2 regions of the Chitinophaga filiformis genome follow, and region 2 is predicted to be linked to the other one. Evidence: riboswitches for the same ligand, from Rfam matches in the RefSeq annotation. Region 2 holds a riboswitch; the other holds the start of a gene.
The links. Region 2 has a riboswitch for thiamine pyrophosphate ahead of MYF79_RS28650 (TonB-dependent receptor). Riboswitches for the same ligand answer to the same signal wherever they lie in the genome.
Positions count from the first base shown of each region.

Region 1: linked by a shared signal. The riboswitch ahead of thiS (sulfur carrier protein ThiS) and the one ahead of MYF79_RS28650 (TonB-dependent receptor) in region 2 are both predicted to bind thiamine pyrophosphate.

Region 1 is NZ_CP095855.1:763,183-774,002, reverse strand. It holds gene MYF79_RS03210 (esterase-like activity of phytase family protein) at 1-630, opposite strand, end outside; gene MYF79_RS03205 (hypothetical protein) at 710-895, shown strand; gene MYF79_RS03200 (lmo0937 family membrane protein) at 982-1,134, opposite strand; gene MYF79_RS03195 (ferritin-like domain-containing protein) at 1,440-1,901, shown strand; gene thiH (2-iminoacetate synthase ThiH) at 2,106-3,215, opposite strand; gene MYF79_RS03185 (thiazole synthase) at 3,227-4,000, opposite strand; gene MYF79_RS03180 (thiamine phosphate synthase) at 3,997-4,611, opposite strand; gene MYF79_RS03175 (hydroxymethylpyrimidine/phosphomethylpyrimidine kinase) at 4,608-5,363, opposite strand; gene MYF79_RS03170 (thiamine phosphate synthase) at 5,336-5,950, opposite strand; gene thiC (phosphomethylpyrimidine synthase ThiC) at 5,961-7,787, opposite strand; gene thiS (sulfur carrier protein ThiS) at 7,906-8,109, opposite strand; TPP riboswitch at 8,160-8,269, opposite strand; gene MYF79_RS03155 (lipocalin family protein) at 8,316-8,816, shown strand; gene MYF79_RS03150 (hypothetical protein) at 8,902-9,159, opposite strand; gene MYF79_RS03145 (sterol desaturase family protein) at 9,201-10,004, opposite strand; gene dnaN (DNA polymerase III subunit beta) at 10,238-10,820, opposite strand, start outside.
Region 2 is NZ_CP095855.1:7,322,869-7,333,688, reverse strand. It holds gene MYF79_RS28650 (TonB-dependent receptor) at 1-2,129, opposite strand, end outside; TPP riboswitch at 2,192-2,284, opposite strand; gene MYF79_RS28645 (single-stranded DNA-binding protein) at 2,474-2,860, shown strand; tRNA gene MYF79_RS28640 (tRNA-Met) at 3,253-3,324, shown strand; gene era (GTPase Era) at 3,400-4,269, shown strand; gene der (ribosome biogenesis GTPase Der) at 4,282-5,607, shown strand; gene MYF79_RS28625 (hypothetical protein) at 5,687-5,908, shown strand; gene MYF79_RS28620 (S41 family peptidase) at 6,966-8,567, opposite strand; gene MYF79_RS28615 (N-acetylglucosamine kinase) at 8,672-9,514, shown strand; gene murQ (N-acetylmuramic acid 6-phosphate etherase) at 9,530-10,342, shown strand; gene MYF79_RS28605 (hypothetical protein) at 10,431-10,820, shown strand, end outside.

The DNA of each region.
Region 1 (10,820 bases), 1.7 Mb from region 2:
CGGCTCTTCCAGGCTTACAAACATATGGCGGCCATTGGGTGTAAATCCGAGGCCTTCAAATACTCCATTCCGCCTTGGCCCGTTTTCCGTTGCATGCATATGAAACTGCGCGGGCAATGGATAGCTGTCAAGGTACCGGCCAATGGTGTCTATGTCATATATTCCCGGGTCGTTAATAATATTCGCCTGCTCCGAGATGATCCTCTCCCCTTCACTGCTCCATACCAAACGACCGGTATGTGGGTTGTAACGCATCGCCTCCGGATCGGGCGCGAGGGCCTTCGCTGACGGATAAACATTGCCATTCGGCGTTTTCAGATAAGTAACACGGGAAAAACGGATACTGTCCCTGTCGTAGTTGCTTTCCGGTATCTGAATGGTGTAAAACCTGGCAGCTTGTCTCTCCGAACGGTCATCGCAGATCAGGTAATATACCTTCCGGGCACTATCATAGTCTATACCGGAAAGCCCGCCTACTGTGGTGCCGTTAAAAGGCATATTGTAAGGCACAATATATTTATGCAGCAAAGTCAGTGAATGAATGGATGGCAGCGTGGTATCCTTAACAGGGGTTCTATGTAGTGTGGTGCAAGCTCCTAACAGCATCACCAGCAGCATATATTTTTTCATATAAAAATTTCTCGCACAAAAGTAGTGAATGAGAAGCATCCGGGGGGAGGAAGTATGAAGTGGCTCATCTCTGTACAGTATGGCAAGCAGTTGTGGACATATGCGCAATACTTTTCAATCAGTGTGCCGCTGGAAGAGCAGGGTCATAGATGTCGGCAGGGCGGCCGATGGCAGCGAAACAGTTAACAAATTCGAAATGCAAAAGGACACCCGCTTTGTGCTGATGGATTATGACGACTGGGATGGATGCTATGAAGAAAAATAAGGTAATCAGATCATAGCAAAATAAACGCTCGGAATATTCTGCTACGACTGATTACCTCTTCACACAATGGAGCTCGGTTGCCTGGCTTATACTGCCCGGCCGCGTATTATATTTACAAGAATAGCGATGATAGCTAATACCAACAGCACATGTATCAGACTGCCGGCGGAGTAAACAAACGCACCCAGAATCCATCCGATAATGAGGATCACTGCGATCAAATAAAGTAAGCCGTTCATATCAATAAGATTTGGTTACAGTAGTGAGTAAAAAATTTGTGCCAGATAGTGTTAATAAAAGCACGGATGGCTATTATCCAATATTTACAAGGGTTACAGCGTCTTCTTCCCTTTTTTAAGCAATATATGCCAGTATTTTTCAGGCGCTTTTCTTTGTGGAGTGTATTCCCCAGCAAGGGCAAAATCCCCGCCAGGTAAGGGGCTGGAATGGGCCACCATACCCACCCTGATCTAAGCGTAGAAACTGGTTACATTTTTGCCTCACATATATTAATCGTCATTGCATTAATTTAAAATTGACTATCATGCAACTAAATGAAAAATTGTTGGAAGCCCTGAGTGATCTGGTCAGGATCAATCAAGATCGTGTGGAGGGATATAAAAAAGCAATAGCGTTAACAGAAGATACCGACTTGAAGGCCTTATTTCAGAGAATGGCAGATGAAAGCCTTACATATATTGACCAGTTAAACAATGTATTACTCGACGGCGGCGGAGATGTAGCACAAGGCTCTTCCGTTTATGGAAAACTCTATAGAACCTGGATGAATGTGAAAGCTACCTTTTCCGGACACGACCGTCAGGCACTGCTGTCTTCCTGTGAATATGCAGAAGACGCCGCACAAAGAACATATGAAGATGTATTACGCTCAAGCGTCCCCATGCCCTACAGCATAAGAGAACTGATCGCTAACCAGAAGGGTGCGCTCAGAGGCTCGCACGAGACAGTGAGAACCTACAGGGACCTTGAAAAGATCCCCCATTAATGGGAATGTGTTCATTTTATCATCCGCTGTTCTTTTTGTTCATAATGGATGTTAACTGCGGTTGTTCATTATGTGCAGCTTACATTTGAAATGTAAGATTAAGCGGCTACTTATCTCGATAAGTAACATTTTCAGTAATGGATTTAGGTAAATTTACAGCCCCGTAGGATGCGGGGCTGTTCTTTTGTAAGATTCCGCTCTTTATCAATATCCCGCATCCCAATCCTTCCATACAGGCTCATAGCCCTGAGCCCGCAACATGCCACTGATACTCACCGGACTACGGTCGTCCGAGATCTCGAACTGTTCCAGCGATGACAGATCTGTTGCATATCCGCCCGGATTCGTCTTTGAGCCTGCACTAAGCGCGGTAATGCCCAGTTTGATCACATTATCCCGGAAGCGGGGCGTTTCTCTTGTAGAAAGGCTTAATTCTATTTCCTGGTCCAGCAGGCGGTAGGCGCAAATAAGCTGTACCAGTTCGCGGTCGTTCATCTCCACTTTTGGCGGCAGGCCACCCGAACACGGACGCAGACGGGGGAAAGATATACTGTATTTGGTCTGCCAATAGGTCCTTTCCAGGTACTGCAGGTGCAGGGCGGTAAAAAAGCTATCCGTACGCCAGTCTTCCAGGCCGATTAACACGCCCAATCCTATTTTATGTATACCTGCCCTGCCCAACCTGTCCGGAGTGTCCAGACGGTACTCAAAATTCGATTTACGTCCTTTGGGATGATGCATTTTATAATCTGCCTGGTGATAGGTTTCCTGGTAGACCAATACCGCGTGCAGGCCGTAGGGTATCAGCTGTGCATAGTCAGCTTCGTCCATTGGCTGTACTTCCATCGAGATGTTGGCAAAATGAGGGCGGATCACTTTCAGTGCTTCCTGGAAATAATCGAGGCCTACTGTCTGATTGGCCTCGCCCGTAACCAGCAGCACATGTTCATAGCCCATTGCCTTGATAACGGCCACCTCCCGGAGTATCTCCTCTTTGTTGAGCGTTTTCCGTGCAATCTTATTATCCAGGCTGAAGCCACAATAGGTACAGATATTCTGGCATTCGTTGCTGAGGTACAGGGGTATGTACAACTGCATGGTATTGCCAAAACGCTGTTGTGTAAGCGTGCGGCTCATTTGGGCCATCTGTTCCAGGTACGGCGCCGCCGCGGGTGAGATGAGTGCCTTGAAATCTTCCAGGCTGCGCCTGCTGCGGTTGAGCGCAGCTTCTACATCGCGCGGGGTCTTGGCATAAATGTCTGCCTTGACCTCATCCCAGTTATATTGATCGAAAATGTTCTTAAAACCTGACATGGTGTGCTTGTTTAAACTTCATCAAGAAAGCCTATCAGCGGACTGGATGCCACTGCCTGCCGCTGTACGGAAGGCAGGCCTGCTTCATATGCCTGTCTGCCGGCTATTACGGCCTGTTTGAATGCCTGCGCCATCATTACCGGGTCTTTGGCAACGGCGATGGCCGTATTCACCAATACGGCGTCTGCCCCTATTTCCATGGCTTTCGCCGCATCCGAAGGACTGCCAATACCTGCGTCCACCACTACAGGCACATTACTCTGCTCGATGATGATTTCCAGGAAATCTATGGTCCGCAGTCCCTTATTACTGCCTATCGGCGCGCCGAGTGGCATCACCGCTGCGGTACCTGCTTCCTCCAGGCGCTTACACAATACGGGGTCTGCATGTACGTAAGGCAATACAATGAAACCGAGTTTTACCAGTTCTTCTGCCGCTTTCAATGTCTCTACCGGATCTGGCAGCAGGTAGCGCGGATCAGGATGTATTTCCAGTTTGAGCCAGTTCGTTTCAAGTGCTTCCCTGGCCAGTTGCGCCGCATAGATGGCTTCTCTGGCGGTTCTTACACCGGAGGTGTTAGGAAGCAATTTTAGCTGCGGATGATGTACATGCTGCAGCATATCGTCCGATTCGTTGTGAACGTCCACCCTTTTCAGGGCCACCGTTACCAGTTCTGAACCTGAAGCCAGCAGGGCTTCTTCCATGACGGACAGTGAGGCAAACTTGCCTGTGCCGGTAAACAGGCGGGATGAAAAGGAATGCCCGGCTATTACGAGTGGTGTCATAGTGTAAGAGATGATACAGTTTGAAATTTGTTTTCTGCGTGCGTAATCAGACCGCTTACAGCAATACCATGAATACCCGTCTGCATCAGTGCCGGTACATCTTCAGCCTGTATGCCGCCAATGGCGATAACCGGAATATGAATACCCATATTCCTGAGCGTCTCCATGATGCCGGCAATGCCTTCCAGGCCAAGAATGGGGCTGAGCTTCTCTTTGGTAGTGGTAAAGCGGTAAGGTCCGAGACCTACATAATTGGCGCCGTCTTTTACATGCATGAGAATATCCTCCAGGGTATTGGCGGTGCCACCGATGATGAACTCATCGCCGGTAGCAGCCCGTGCGCCGCTCACTGTCATATCCTGCTTGCCGACATGAACGCCATGGGCGCCCACTATCCTGGCAATATGCGGATAGTCGTTGATGATCAGGGTAGCATTGTACCGTGAACAGATGGCCTTTGCTGACAGTGCGCTGGCGAGGATCTTGTCTTCAGGTTCGTTCTTGATACGAAGCTGTATCCATCTGCAACCAGCCTCGCAGGCAGCCAGGATATTGTCCAGGTGGGAGGCGGTTGCGGTTTGTTGTGATATATAATGCAATGAGCTGATCATGTGATGTGATAACCTAAAAGTGATGAATGACTGGCCAGGAACTTCTCTGTATAAAGTTTAGCCCTGATACAGGCGACAGGCAATGAACTGCCTGTTGCCAGCTGAGCAGTGATGGCAGCGCTGAGCACACAACCGGAACCATGTTTTGGAAAGACGGCGTCAGTACCTGCAGGAATGTCAATGATATCGGTCTTTCCGATATAGAGACTGTCTACACCCGGCCTTTCCTGACGGTGCCCACCCTTTAGCAGCACGGCGCAGCAGGTGGCCAGCGTACTTGCAGCAGCATGGCCATCCTCCTCTCCGCTCAGCAATAGTGCTTCCTGGTAATTGGGCGTGAGCAGGTAGAGCTGTTGCAATACCTGTTTCCATACGGCCAGTTGTGTGGCATCATGAAACGTGTAGCCGGCACTCGCTTTCAGCACCGGGTCCAGTATGAAGCGTATATCCGGTTGTATGCCCCTGAAAGATTGGATCACCTCCAGCATGGATGTTGCGTCCTGCACGATCCCGATCTTGCAGTACTGCACCGGAAATGTTTCCAGCAAGGGCCTTGCCTGGGCAATGATCTGGCTTGCAGGCAACCATTCTACAGAAACAAAGCGTGTATCTGTCTGTACGGTAAGGGCAGTACAAACGCCGAGACCATAGACGCCAAGTGCTTCAAACGTTTTTATATCTGCCAGCAGACCGGCTCCCGCCGAAGGGTCCAGGCCGGCCAGGCTCATGACATAAGGGCGTCCGTTCTCCATATATCCCTGATGCGGCGGAAATTGCTGATAGCTGCAGCGGGTTCCTGCCAGATGGCGCCCAGTAGGGCAATCCCGTCAAACTGCATGTTGCGGGCCTTTGCTGCTGTGGTATGATCGATCCCTCCCAGGGCCAGTACCTGCCCGTTATAACCGTCTTTCGAAAGACGGAAGCTTTCTTCAAATGTACCGGCATACCCTGGTTTGGAGATGCTGTGAAACACGGGCGCGAGTAAGAGCTGGTCCCAGTTGTCGCTGGCTATTTGCAATGTCTCAGCCGCATGTATGCTGGTACTGAGCCGCCATCCGTTCTCCCTGTAGCCGATGATCTGGTCGCCGCTTACGAGGCCTCTGCCGGCTTCACTGAAGTGTACGCCCTGCAGACCATATTTTTCACAAAGCGCAGGATGCCCGGCTATCATCAGCTTAGGGTAACAGGAAGGATCAGCATCCTGTAACAGTTGCTCATAGTCCGTTTCCGGCCATCCCGGTTTACGTACAAGAATACTGTCTGCGCCTTCAGCGATCAGTTGTTGCCAGTAGCTGGTTTCTTCCGGCAGAAATGTACTGTGTGTGATGATCTGTATCATGAGATGAGTATCAGAAGTAAACTTCTCCTCCCTGTTCCTTAAATGCGTGTGCCTGTTCTGCCATACCGGTTTCCAGGGCTAGTGTTTCATCTATCTGTTGGGTAGCGGCATAGTCCCGCACTTCCTGTGTGATCTTCATTGAGCAAAAATGAGGCCCGCACATGGAACAGAAGTGAGCGATCTTGGCGCCTTCTGCCGGCAGCGTTTCATCATGATAAGAACGAGCAGTCTCCGGATCGAGGGAAAGGTTGAACTGATCTTCCCAACGGAACTCAAAACGGGCCTTACTCAGGGCATTATCACGGTGTTGCGCCCCGGGATGACCTTTCGCCAGGTCTGCAGCATGCGCTGCTATCTTATAAGTGATCACCCCTTGTCTTACATCTTCTTTATCGGGCAATCCCAGGTGCTCTTTCGGTGTAACATAACATAGCATAGCCGTACCAAACCAGCCGATCATGGCAGCGCCGATGGCAGATGTGATATGATCATAACCCGGAGCAATATCGGTGGTCAGTGGTCCGAGGGTATAGAAAGGCGCCTCTTTGCAGTGTTCAAGCTGTTTATCCATATTGGCCTTGATCAGGTGCATGGGTACATGGCCCGGACCTTCTATCATCGTCTGTATATCATGTTTCCACGCAATATGCGTCAGCTCTCCCAGTGTTTCCAGTTCTGCAAACTGCGCAGCGTCGTTTGCGTCTGCAATGCTTCCGGGACGGAGGCCATCTCCGAGTGAGAAAGCTACATCATAAGCTTTCATGATCTCGCAGATCTCTTCAAAGTGTGTATACAGGAAGTTTTCCTTATGATGCGCCAGGCACCATTTAGCCAGAATGGACCCTCCCCGGGATACAATACCGGTGGTGCGTTTGGCCGTCAATGGTACATAACGCAGCAGTACGCCGGCATGAATGGTGAAATAGTCAACGCCCTGTTCCGCCTGTTCTATCAGCGTATCCCGGAAGATGTCCCAGCTCAGTTCTTCTGCTTTACCATTCACTTTTTCCAGGGCCTGGTAGATGGGAACGGTACCGATGGGAACGGGGGAATTGCGGATGATCCATTCCCTGGTTTCATGAATATTTTTACCGGTGCTGAGGTCCATAATAGTATCTGCCCCCCAGCGGCAGGCCCATACAGCTTTTTCAACCTCTTCCTCAATGCTGGAGCTGACAGCGGAGTTGCCGATATTGGCGTTGATCTTCACCAGGAAGTTGCGGCCAATGATCATAGGCTCACTCTCGGGATGATTGATATTATTGGGAATAATGGCACGTCCCGCAGCTACCTCCTGCCTTACAAATTCAGGGGTAATGAATTTTACAGGGGTATTGGCGCCGAATGACTGGCCTTTATGCTGTTGCCAGAGGGCGTTATCCTGGAATAGCTTATCCACGCATTGATTCTCGCGTGTGGCAATGTATTCCATCTCGCGGGTAATAATGCCCTTTTTGGCATAATGCATCTGCGATACATTATGTCCGGCTTTTGCTTTCATAGGGGAATGCTGGTAAGAAAAACGCAGGCTGTCCAGACGACTGTCGGCCATTCTTTCCCTGCCGTAGGCAGAAGTAATGCCTGGCAGCTGTTCAACATCGTTACGATCTTTGATCCAGCTTTCACGCAACCTGGGCAGGCCTTTACGTACATCGATGTCCATATCGGGATCGGTGTAGGGGCCGCTGGTGTCATAAACCACCACCGGGGAATTAGGTACTTCAGCTCCTTTACTGCCCTGAAGGCGTGTAGGAGTCAGCGTGATCTCTCTCATGGCAACGCCATCTACATAGATCTTTCTGGATGCCGGGAAGGGCGTACGGGAAATTGAATGCATAAACTGACGATTGAATTATGAATTAGGATTTATGAATTGAGAAGACGGCACACGGAGGCATAACACGGCCTCACGGCTGTGCGCGTATCAATGTTATAGCATGCTGGTAAATGAGCCCTTATCCGCCCTGTGTAGCGCGAATGATGGTGACCTTATCTGCTGTTTGTAAGATTTGCTCAGGCCAGGAGGTTTTCGGAATAACCTGGCTGTTGACGGCGATAGCAACGCCTTTTTCTGAAGAAAGTTGAATAAACTGTAAGAGGGCAGCAACAGTTGTTCCTGGCTGCACCGCATAAAGTTTATTGTTTACAAGCACTTCCATGTTTGCAAGGAATTAAGTGAACAATAAACTTTAAGGATGGAAAGATGAAGGAGAGTTCAGCTACTTTTCCCTACGGCAGTATGAGCTGCGTCAGGTACTGAGGGTTTCATCTCAGCTTCCCGGAAGTCTTTACAACCGGGAAACACCCCTAAAGTGAGCTTAAAGGTAGTTAAATTTGTTAAACTAGTATTACTATCTTTGGAACTATGAAAAAATGCCTGGTCCTGTCAGTGATCTGTACTGTTATTACCGCAGCATGTCAACAGCCATCTCCGTCTTCAAAAACAGATATACCGGAAGACAGCAGCCTGATTGATGTGAAAGATACAGTGACCCCTGAAACGATCACTGATTCAGTAACGCTGGTGAAGGTGGACACGATATCTTATACTGAAGACCAGTTGCTGGGCAAGTGGCTGCAGCCTGTGCCGGGAGTTGACAAGGCTACACAGGGGTTTCTGCTGAAGAAAAAAGGCGCTATTACTTCAGTCAATACATACTCAATGGTATATGACAAGTGGAGTGTGTCGCATGATACGCTGTTTTTATGGAGCCATGCAGAAGGCTCGCAGCAAAAAGATTCTGCCGCCGTCATAGATACTACGCTTATCAGGTCACTAACGGACACTTCGTTAGTATTGTTTCCCATCAAAGCTGCAGAGGGATACCTCGAAGAATACAAAAAGGTCAAAAGTAATAAGAGATAGTTCGCATCCATAGTCTGCAGGCAACAGACAATTGCGATATATTGCCTGCTGCCTGCATTGCAGACTATAGTTTGTCATGAACTAACTAATGATAGATATTCCACAAAGCTACGGCGCAGGCTACAACCGCCATGAAGATACCTGCTGTAGCTACCTGTGTGTCATCAATGTTCTTATGAGCTTTAACTACGGAAAGTCCGCCTATTACAATTGCTGCAATACCAAATACCAGTGCAGTATTATGATTCCTTGACACAAAAGAAAATACTGCAGCAAATATGCCCGCAAACATGGAAACGAAGCAGGCAATCTTAGTGGGGGTGGACGTGGTGTGCTGTTGCATATATGTAGAATTAAAATGAAAATGAAAAGTTCATAACCTGTCTATTGCTTTCGTTCTTCCCAGGGTACTTTCAACAGTGTCCCTATCTGCTGATACTGGGATTCCCGGTATTCATCCAGCCCGTAGCGTAGCCGCGTTACATCATTTACCACCACAAATGTGCCGAACAGGCGATCCCAGAACGAAAAGATATTTGCATAATTGGAGTCCGTTTCCGGCTGATAATGACTATGGTGCACCTTATGCATATCCGGCGACACAATGACCCAGCTAAGGGCTGTGTCCAGCCATTTAGGCAAGCGGATATTGGCATGGTTAAACTGGGACATAAAGGCCGAAATGGTCTGGTATAACATGACCATCCAGATAGGCACTCCCATAGAAACGATGGCGAGGAGAAGGGCCAGCACCCGGAAAACGGATTCTACCGGATGATGCCGCAGGGCGGTAGTCGTATCGACCGCCGTATCGATGTGGTGAATCTTGTGGAAATGCCACATCCAGGCAATCTTATGCTGAATGAGATGTACCAGGTAGGCGCCTATCAGGTCCATCATCATAATAGCCAGCAGGCAATGGAGCCATACGGGTAGTGTAACGATGTATAAGAGGCCGAATTGTGCCTTTGCGGTCCATTCTGATGCAATGACAATGACAAATGCGAAGCCAAGGTTAACGATAGCCGTTGTCAGGGTAAAGAACAGGTTGGTGCCTGCATGCCTGTAACGGTTCACATTTAATGAGAGCCGGGGTATTGCTCCTTCTATCATCCATAGCAGTACCAGTCCGCCTACGAGAAATGCGGTACGATACCAGGAAGGAATATTATTGAAAAATTCTTCCATACGGGAATTAAAATTTATAGCATGACGTATCATGCGCTGATCAGTTCATCGTGAAATAGTGGTCATCAAACTGGGGCAAATCAATCGCTTACTGTCCTGTTTTACTGGTATTAATTTACGAACTTTTTAAATAATAATTCTTTTGAAAGTGGCCATGGATAAAGAAAAAAGCAATCTCCTTGTGAGAGATTGCTTTACAAATAAACATAAGTTATTAGTTGTTGTAAAACTGACTAGTTGTTCAACATAAGCGGCATTACCAGCATCAGCAGGTCTTCATTTTCCTCTTTTTCTGAAGGCTTCAGAATACCAGCTTTAGTCGGAGTAGACAGTTCGATGGTGATCTCATCGCCTTCGGCGGCGTTCAGCATTTCTATGAGGAACTTCGCATTGAAAGCAATTTGCATATCATCGCCGGTATACTGGCAGCTCATGCGTTCATTACCTTCAAAAGAGAAATCCACGTCCTGTGCAGAAAGCTGGAGCTCGCTGCCGGTGATGTTCAGGGCCACCTGGTTGGTGCTTTTGTTGGCGAATACGCTTACACGTTTCAGGGCGTTCTGGAAATCGCTTTTCGCCAGTGTAAGGCGGTAAGGATTATCTTTTGGAATCACCACTTTATAGTCGGGGAACCTTGCGTCAATGAGGCGGCAGATCATCTGGGCGCCATCGTGTGTCACAAAGAAATGGTTTTGGCTGTAGGCGATCTTTATTTCGCTGTCATTGTCAGGCAATGCAGACTTGAGCAGATTCAGCGGTTTTTTAGGCACAATGAATGTTTCTGCTTTAGGGCATTCAACGCCGGTCCTTACATAC
Region 2 (10,820 bases):
AGGTACTGCCTGCTTACATACTTGCCCAGCAGGCTTATTTCCAGGTTCCTTATCGGCTTTGCAGTCAGCGTGTAGCCACCCACGAAAGCAGGAGAGAAGGCAATATTGCTGTTGTTGTAAGCAACGGTATCCTGCAGGCCGGTATTCCAGTTATCCAGGAAATTGCGGAAGTCTTTTACTTTGTTGCGGCTCAGGGCTGCATTGGCCGAGAGTGTGAAGAGATGTCCCAGTCTTGTGCTTGCCTGCAGCTCTATGCCAGCGCGGTAGCTTTTCGGAATATTAGTGCGGGTATAAGCGCCTACATCATTCAGCTGACCGGTTTGCACCAGCTGGTTTTTATAGTCCATGTAATAGACATTGCCCTGTAATACCAGGTTATTACTGTGGTAAGCGTATCCGGCTTCTACATCGCGTAATGACTCATGTTTAGGCGTGTGGTTGATATCTGCTTCAAAGTCGTCGCGGTTCGGTTCTTTATTGCCAACAGCAAATGATGCGTATACTTCCTGGTGACTATCCAGCGTATAGGAAATACCTGCTTTCGGATTGAAGAAGTTGTAGTCGTTGTGTTGTATCAGGTGTGGATTATCATCAAATCCATCGATATTGTATTTCACTGTACGGTATTGCAGATCGGCAAACAGGCGAAGGTCTGTTGTGAGTTTATATTCGCCTTTCCAGTAGACATTGAAATCGCGTTTGAAGGCATCGTTGTCGTAATACTTATGATCCTTATCTATACCTGCAGCATACTGTGCCCAGATGATCTTACCATAGTGACTGCCCTCATATCTGTTCCATCCGCCGCCGAGGCTCCAGTTCAGTTTATCGCCTTTATAGTTGACAGAGAAGATGCCACCATAGAAATCATTATCCAGCCATAGCTGCCTGATAAGATCTGTTTTGGTTACCGGCGCGCCATTGATCACGGGATCAGGCAAACCATAGTCCGCAAATGCTTCTTCTTCCCTGTATTGCTCATAGTAACCCCTGCCGCGCGTATAGTGTGCTGCCACGTTGAAGTCGAGCCTTGAGCTGAGAGATTGGTTCAGGAATAACTGGTAATGATCCTGCTGGTAATTATCAGTTTCATTATCGTAGTAGGAACCGTCAGAACGTTGTCCGGCGGAATTGTAGGTACGGTGTGTTTTCAGTGAGTCAAACGGTACGCCGTTCCATGCCTGGTAGGTCTTTTCTTTGCCGGAAAATACGTTGAGCCGTATGGCGGTGTTTTTTGAGATATAGGCAGCGGAAGTATAGAAGGAGCGCAGGTCGGAAGAAGCGCGGTCTATATAGCCATCCGAAGAGATCTTGGACAGCCTCGCATCGATGGTAAAGTGATCGTTGATCAGACCAGAACCTGCTTTCACTGTATGTTTCCATGAATTGAAGGAACCGTAGCTGTTGCTGATCTCACCATAGGCTTTATCCCTGAAATCGTTGGTGCTGAGGTTCAGTGAAGCCCCAAAAGCACCGGCGCCGTTGGTGGAAGTGCCTACACCACGTTGCAGCTGGATGCTGCTGACAGAAGACGCGAAATCGGGCATGTTCACGAAGAAGGTACCCTGTGATTCTGCGTCATTGATAGGGATACCGTTTGCCGTAACATTGATACGGGTGATATCAGAGCCTCTTACACGGATGCCGGTGTAACCGATACCTGTTCCGGCATCGGAATTTGTTACCACACCTGGCTGCTGGTTGAGCAGCAATGGCAGGTCCTGTCCGAGGTTCTGCCTTTTGATATCTTCAGCGGTCAGCGTCGACTGTGTGAAGGGAGAATGCTCACCTGCACGCAGGCTGGTGATCTCAACAGGCTTCACGAACAGTCCTGTTTCTTCCAGGGAGATGTCTGTCTGAATGTTGCTGCCGTTGGCGGTGATATTGGTGGTGAATGTCTTAAAACCGAGATAAGTGGCCTGTAAGGTATACTGGCCTTTAGCAGGGATGGTAAATCGGTATTGACCGCTGGCATTGGTATGAATACCGGCGTTGGCGGAAGGGATACTTACAGACACGCCCTGCAGCGGTTTGCCGCTGTTCTTGTCGGTCACTGTTCCTGTCAGCACCGTTTGCGCGTGTACAGTACTTAAGCTGCATAGCAGCAAAAGAAATAAAAATTGTCTCATTGGACTATGACGGTTTAATAGCTTACAATCTGTAGCTTTCTTTCAATATGCGGGTAAGGAAGAGATTGTTCGCTTACCTTTCCTAAACAGCATTACCTGGTCAGGTTCAACGGGTCTGATCTCAGCCTGATAGTAAGGCACCCCGAGGTGAAACATGGGAGTTTTGAATGCTAATTTGCGCCAGTACGCACTCCTGTTTCCGGGACAAAGTTATAGCTGCTTTGATTAAAAAGAGAAAATATTTTTCACAATGAAAGAAAATGTATAATTTTCAATCATTATACCGCTCTCTCAAATTGAATCCTCCCTGAACTTTTTTTATCGTTAACCAAATTGAATCTGTAATGATCAGACTACAGTTAATCGGGCATCTGGGACATGATGCAGTTCAGCGGCATGTAAATGGCAAGACCGTACTCAGCTTTCGTGTTGCACACACAGAACGTTTCACAAACAGGGATGGCATACTGCAGGAAAAGACCATCTGGGTCGACTGTTCCTATTGGGAGCATGAAAAGGTAGGACCTTACCTGACGAAGGGCACGCGCATCTATGTGGATGGCAATCCATCTGCAGAAGTGTATGTGAACAATCAGGGAGAACAGCAATCCTCGATCCGCCTGCGGGTAACCACTTTACAGTTACTTTCCAGTCGCCGTGGCGTTGGCGGGAAGGAAGTGGAAGAAGCTGCAGGCGATGATGCGGATGTGGCAGACGATCTGCCTTTTTAGGTCACATACCGGCGGTCGCAGACACCATGCTGCGTTTGGTGTTGCAGTGTTGGCTGGATTAAATCAGTCAGGTAGTGGCAATGTTTCACGGTAGACGACGAATAATGTCCAACAATCTGGCTGGCTTGCTTCAGTAGGTATCCGCAATGTTTCTATCATAGCGGACCTGGCTGCGGGAGGTGTTGAAGTGTTGGTCCGGTTTAATCACCGGGCAGAGCAACATTTTTTATCGCAGCAGCGGACCTGGCGGCGGGAAAGCGACGAAACGCTTTACAGTAAGCCGCTTTAGGTGACCGAAGAAAAAGAATGCAGAACGATTTTTTTTATCTTTTTCAGATTTTTCTAAAAAAGATTTGGCGGAAATGATTTTAATCCTATCTTTGCACCCTCATTGCGAGGTAGAGCAGAGGTAGCTCGTCGGGCTCATAACCCGAAGGTCAGGGGTTCGAATCCTCTCCTCGCTACAAAAAATCAAAGCAAAAAAAGGCCGAAGTGATTCGGCTTTTTTTATTTCAGGAAGTTAAGGAAATTCGTTGTGCATGCATAAAGCTGGTTTTGTAAATATCTTCGGTAAGGCAAATGCAGGGAAGAGCACCCTGATGAACGCGCTGGTGGGCGAAAAGCTCGCTATTGTGTCTCCGAAGGTACAGACAACCAGGCACCGCATTACGGGGATAGTTACCACACCGGAATACCAGATCGTATTCTCTGACACTCCTGGTATTATCGATCCCCGTTACCGGCTGCACGAAAAGATGATGGGTGCTGTTAAGTCAGCGCTGGAGGATGCAGATGTGGCCATGTTGCTCATGGACGCCAAAGACAACCTGGAAGAGAACCTGGAGCTGTTCGGATCGCTGAAGCTAAAAGCCCGCAGTATCCTGGTGATCAACAAGTCGGACCTCCTGATGAAAGATGAGCTGGACGCATTGGTTAAAAAATGCGAGGAGTGGGGGAAAGCCGAAAAGGTGGTAGTGATCTCTGCCCTGCAGGGAAAAGGTGTTCCTGCATTGCTGCAGACTGTGGTAGCCCTGCTCCCGGAAAGCGACCCCTTCTATCCGGAAGATACGTTAACCGATAAGTCTACACGTTTTTTTGTAGCCGAGATCATCCGGGAAAAGATATTTCACCTGTTCGACGAAGAGATTCCTTATCATACTGCGGTAATTGTAACGCAATACCAGGAGAAGAACACCCTGATCAAGATCTCGGCAGAGATCATTGTGACGCGTGAGACGCAGAAAGCGATCATCCTGGGCGACAAAGGGTCTTCCATTAAAAAGATCGGTACGCTGGCCCGCCAGGATATCGAGAAATTTGTGGGTCAGAAAGTGTTCCTTGAACTATTTGTGAAAGTGCGCAGCAAGTGGCGGGATAATGATATTTATTTAAGGGAATACGGTTATTAATTTTATTTAGTTATGGCAGGATTTACAGTAGCAATCGTCGGTCGTCCAAATGTGGGTAAATCTACCCTGTTCAACCGTTTGCTGGAGCAGCGTAAAGCCATCGTCGATGACGTGAGCGGTGTTACGCGTGACAGGCAATATGGTGTTGCGGACTGGAACGGGAAATCGTTCAACGTGATTGATACCGGTGGTTTTGTATCCAGAAGTGAAGATATTTTCGAGCGTGAGATACGCAAACAGGTAAAAATAGCAATGGAGGAGGCCAACCTCCTGTTGTTCATGTGTGATGTGGCTACAGGTATTACTGATCTGGATGCTGAAATGGCGGATATATTGCGTCGTTCTTCCAAACCGGTGATACTGGTGGTCAATAAAGTGGATAATAATACCCGTCAGCTGGAAGCAACGGAATTTTACAGCCTCGGGTTTGAAAAGGTATTTTTCATGTCTTCCATGAGTGGTAGTGGCAGTGGTGAATTGCTGGATGAGATCACCGGCATGATCCCTGAAGACGACGACACGCTGGAAGCAGCACAGGAAGCAGCCGAACTGCCGAAGATAGCGATCATCGGTCAGCCGAATGTGGGTAAATCATCCCTGCTGAATGCCCTGATCGGAGAGGAGCGGAATATCGTGTCTGACATTCCCGGTACTACACGCGATACGATCCATACCCACTATAAGATGTTCCAGAAGGACTTTGTTTTGATCGATACTGCCGGTTTGCGCCGTAAGAACAAAGTACAGGAAGACCTGGAGTTCTATTCTGTTATCCGCGCTATCAAAGCGATGGATGAAGCAGACGTTTGCCTGCTGCTGCTCGATGCCACCAAAGGCATCACTGCGCAGGATCTGAGCATTTTCAGCCTGGCCGGCCGTAAAGGGAAAGGCCTGGTAGTGCTGGTGAACAAATGGGACCTGATCGAAGATAAAAGCACCAATACGGCAAGGGATTATGAAAAGGACCTGAAAAGCCGTCTGGCGCCATTCTCTGATGTACCGGTGATATTCACCTCAGTAACGGAGAAACAGCGTATTTTCAAGGCAATAGAAGAGGCGCTGCGTGTATATGAGAACCGTAAGCGTAAAGTGCAGACGTCCAGGTTGAATGAGGTGATGCTGAAGGCGATCGAGAGTTTCCATCCGCCTGTAGTGAGGGGTATTCCTATCAAAATCAAGTATGTAACGCAACTTCCGACGTTTACACCGGCATTTGCATTCTTCTGTAATCTGCCGGATGATGTGAAGCAACCATACAGGAACTACCTTGAAAATCAGCTCCGTAGCAACTTTGATTTCGAGGGGGTACCGTTAAAACTGTTCTTCAGGAAGAAATAAAGGTAAAATTTTGATATAGATGTTGTTCTATATTTAAAAATAACTATACCTTTGCGCATCTTTAAAAACAAACTAAAGCATGAAAAAATTATTCTTCTTCGCAGTTGCAACTAGCATGTTCTTCGTAGCTTGCGGTGGTGGTGCTTCTACTACAACTGCAGATTCTACTGCAACTCCAGCTGTTGATACAGTTGCTGCAACTCCAGCTCCAGCTGCTGATTCTGCATCAGTAACTGCTGATTCTGCTGCTGCTGCTCCAGCTGATACTGCTGCTGCTCCTGCTGCTGAAGCAAAACACTAATCTGTTTTGTAAGAATTATTGGCCGTCTCGTGTAAACGAGACGGTTTTTTTTTTGCCTGTCTTTGTCGCGTTCATTTCTGCTTCCTGGTTATAGCTGGAGTTCCCCACATACTTGAGTTGCGCCGGTTTCCGGCTGGGATCACTGGCTATGGTTCTTTGAAGCCGCGTGCTATCAGGCATTTGGAATCGTGTGGGCTTTGGGATATGTATTAAACCCCTGTCAATCGTGTAAGCATGCTTCAAACAACCAAGGCCAGTGCTTCCCACCTGAAACCGTTGTACTTATTGACTTCCTTGTTATAGCCTGGAGTTCCTTGGCATATGTCATCCTGTTTTTGTGATGCGCCGGTTTCAGGCTGGGATCACTTGCTGTGGTTCTTTGAAGCCGCGTGCTATCAAGCATTTGGAATCGTGTGGGCTTTGGGATATGTATTAAACCCCAGTCAATCGTGTGAGCATGCTTCAAACAACCAAGGCCGGTGCTTCCCACCTGAAACCGTTGTGCTTCCTGGCTTCCTTGTTATAGCCTGGAGTTCCTTGGCATATGTCATCCTGTTTTTGTGATACGCCGGTTTCAGGCTGGGATCACTGGCTGTGGTTCTTTGAAGCCGCGTGCTATCAGGCATTTGGAATCGTGTGGGCTTTGGGATATGTATTAAACCCCTGTCAATCGTGTGAGCATGCTTCAAACAACCAAGGCCAGTGCTTCCCACCTGAAACCGTTGTACCTCCTGGCTTCCTTGTTATAATATTTGGCCATGATAATCAGGCGACAGGAAACTGTAGTAGGGAGAGCATAAGTAGCACCGGTTTCAGATGGGAATGTCGGGCCTTCGGCTCTTTGAGATACGATTGATGCAGTTAAATAGTGATCCAACAGCTTATACGATTCCAAATGCCTGATAGACATCCAACCAAAGAGGCGCCGACCGACATCCCATACTGAAACCGAGCTACTTAGCGTGAAAAATTTCTGGAAAGACAATGAGCCAAGGAACCAGGCATAAAAAAAGCCATCCGGAGTTCCCCAGATGGCTTTTAAACACAAATAACTTTTTTATTTCTTCTTCAGCATCTCCACCGCCTTCTTCATCATATCATCTTCCTTGTTCAGCGACTCATAGAACCCCGCATAACTCCACATCTGCCTCGCCAGCAATGCTTTCAGACGTGTTTTGATCTCAACTTCATCATGCGCATTGATAGACTCAACGCCACGAACGCTGTCTTTTGCCGCGAAAGACTTATAAGCACTATAAAGCTCATTACTAACCTGGTATTGATTACTGAATTGAGTAGCGTCTTTATATTGTTTGAACTCGTCCCTGTGGCTATTGTAATACTGATAGGCAAAGTTGCTGAAAGTACTGCGGGAATACATGCTGGTCAGCACATTGGAAAAGCGGCTGGTGTCAAATGGAATGAAGACGTCGGGAGTAATACCGCCGCCTCCATAAACAATACGGCCGCTGGCAGTTTTGAACTGCACGGTATCCAGCGGGTGAATGCTGTCGCGGTTAACGAACTCACCATGGTTGAAGCGGTTCAGGATATCCTCATCGTAGGCTTCACGGCCATTGGCATAGGATTTCTGAATACTTCTGCCGGAGTTGAGATAGTAGCGGGCTACTGTCAGACGGAGGGCGCCGCCATTGCTAAGGTCAAACTGTTCCTGTACCAGGCCTTTACCGAAGGTACGACGACCGATAATAGTACCACGGTCCCATTCCTGTACCGCGCCTGCCAGGATCTCACTGGCGCTTGCAGAGCCTTCATCAGTGAGAATGGCGAGTTCCCCTTTCTCGAAGATACCCGGCTTTTCACAGCGGTAGTCTGAACGGGGATAGCTTTTTCCTTTTGTATATACGATCAGTTTGTTATCGTCGAGTAGTTCGTCGGCAATGCGGGTAGCCGCGTCGAGATAGCCGCCAGGGTTCTGGCGCAGGTCGATCACCAGCTTGGTCATGCCTGCCTGGGTCAGTTTCCGCATCGCATCCATGAATTCCTGGTAAGTAGTGCCGGAGAACTTGCTGATCTTGATATAGCCAATTCCCGGCGCCGTCATGTAACTGGCGTCTATACTATAAAGAGGGATGTCGCCGCGGATGATCTGAACGGGTACCAGTTTCTGCTGACGTAACATGGTAACAGCCACTTTGGAATCTTTGGGACCACGCAGCATTTTGCGGATCTTATCGCCGGAAATGTTGTTACCTGCCACGAGAGAGTCGTTCACTTTGATGATCTTGTCGCCCGATTGTACACCGGCAGTCTCTGAAGGGCCTCCCGGAACTACGGAGACGATATTTACGGTATCTGCGATGATATTGAATTCGACGCCTATGCCGGAAAAGTGACCTTCGAGGTCTTCATTCACGGTTTGCAGGTTGGATGGCGGAATATAGATGGAATGAGGATCCAGATGGCTTAACAGGCCTTCAATGGCCTCCTGTTGCAGATCTGCTACCTGTAAGGTATCAACGTATTTTATTTTCAGCAGGTCCATGACTTCCTGTAAAGGTGCACGGCCCGCCCGGCTGAATAGCAACGTTTGCGCCCCCGTGTTAGCTCCCGGCATTTTATGCCCCAGGTACATTCCCAAAGCCAGCACTATTGCAAATAAGAGCGGTAAAAAAACATTCAGTTTCCTGTTCGACATAATGATGTATTGAAAACAGCCGCAAGGTAGCTTGTATCTTGTCGCTATTTATTTAACTTGTGGCAAAAATAGTATATTAAACCTCAACCTTCAACGGATGTGTCATGAAAGTACAGCTAATTGCAGATAGTGGATCTACCAAGGCTGACTGGTGCCTGCTGGGCGCCGGGGAAGCCGCGCGTTATCAGACATCCGGTATCAGTCCTTATTTCCTGAATGCAGAACAGATACAGGCCTTGCTGGAGAAAGAGCTGTTACCGCAATTGCCGCCGGATGTTCAGATAGATGAGATCCATTATTACGGGACAGGTTGTTTACAACGGAAGAGCGTAGAGCTGGTAGAGACAGCCTTGCAGGCGGTGTGGCCAGTGGCCTCGTTCGAGGTGAACCATGACCTGATGGGAGCTGCCCGGGGACTGTGTGGAAAAGAGCCCGGAGTAGCCAGCATCCTGGGTACAGGGTCGAATTCCTGCTTTTTTGATGGCACTACTATCAAAAAGAATAATCCCGGACTGGGATATGTACTGGGAGACGAGGGCAGCGGCGCTTTCCTGGGGAAGAAACTCCTGCAGTACTACCTGTACAATTCCTTTGACGAAGAGCTGAAAAGCCGTTTTGACGCCCAGTATAACACCAATCATGAGGAAATACTGGAGAATGTATACCGCAGGCCATTCCCGAACCGTTATCTGGCTGGTTTTGCGAAGTTTCTGGGCGAGAACAGGGGGCACTTTATTATAGAGAACATCCTCGAAGACAGCTTAAACGAATTTTTCTTTAACCACATTTATAAATACAGCGAAAGCTGGACACACCCACTGCACTTTACCGGAAGTATCGCCTGGAATTTCAGGGACATCCTGGAGGAGTTATGTGAACTGTACGAACTGCAGCTGGGCCGGATATTGCGTAGTCCTATGGAAGGGCTGGTGGCATATCATCAATAAACAAATACACTACAAATGTCCTTTGAGAGAGTAACAGAGCAAACGTCACATTATCGCCACCTGGAGAAAATGAGTGTGCAGGAGATCCTCAGTAATATTAATCAGGAAGATACCACCGTACCCCAGGCCGTAGCCAGGGCTTTACCACAGATAGAAAAGCTGGTAGCAGCCATTGCCGATAAAATGCTGGCCGGTGGCAGGTTATTTTACCTGGGCGCAGGTACCAGCGGACGTTTAGGCATTGTCGATGCCTCCGAATGCCCGCCCACCTTTGGCGTACCTCATGGGCTGGTGATAGGCCTGATTGCCGGAGGGGATGCCGCCATCCGCAAGGCGGTGGAGTTTGCTGAAGACGACAGGGAACAGGGCTGGAAAGATCTGCAGGAGTTCAATGTAACGGAAAAAGATGTGGTCGTAGGTATTGCAGCGAGTGGTACTACTCCCTATGTGATCGGCGCCCTGAATAAATGTCGCCGTGAAGGGATCGTCACCGGAAGCATCTGCTGTAACCCTGGCGCCCCCTTGTCGGCCGAGGCAGATTTCCCTATTGAAGTGGTGGTAGGACCGGAATTCATCACCGGCAGCACCCGTATGAAAAGTGGAACAGCCCAGAAACTGGTGCTGAACATGATATCTACCGCCGTTATGATCCAGCTGGGCAGGGTGGAAGATAATAAGATGGTGAACATGCAGCTGAGCAATGACAAACTGGTGGACAGAGGTGTGAAGATGCTGATGGAGAAATTGTCCCTGACGGATTATGAAAAGGCAAAAGAGTTATTACTGAAAGCCGGCAGCGTCAGAAAGGCCATTGAAGACTATGTATAGTTACGACTTTTTCCAGAAATGGAGCGTTTCTATTTTCTGAAATTTCCCCCGAAATTTGTAGAAACGAACATTTTAGAGTTAGCGTGACATGCATGATATAGAACCTTTTTATAACTGGCGCCACCTATATACAGCAGAAGATGATGAACAGTCCCCGTTTTATGGCAGGGAATACAGTGAGTTCACTTTTACGAATACTGTATATAATTATTATGTACATCCCCAGTGGGATGAATTTGGCTCCCGGAACCTTTATCTGAAGGTATTATTTGCCGACTACCAGTTCAACTATGCCATCATCGAAGTGCTGGGAGAATGGAATGACTGTATAGAGAATGACATCATGGTATTAAAGCGTGATGTTATTGATCTTATGATTGCCAGCAAGATCAACAAGTTCATCCTGATCACTGAGAATGTGATGAACTTCCACTCATCCGACGACTGTTACTATGAGGAGTGGTGGGATGACATCCGG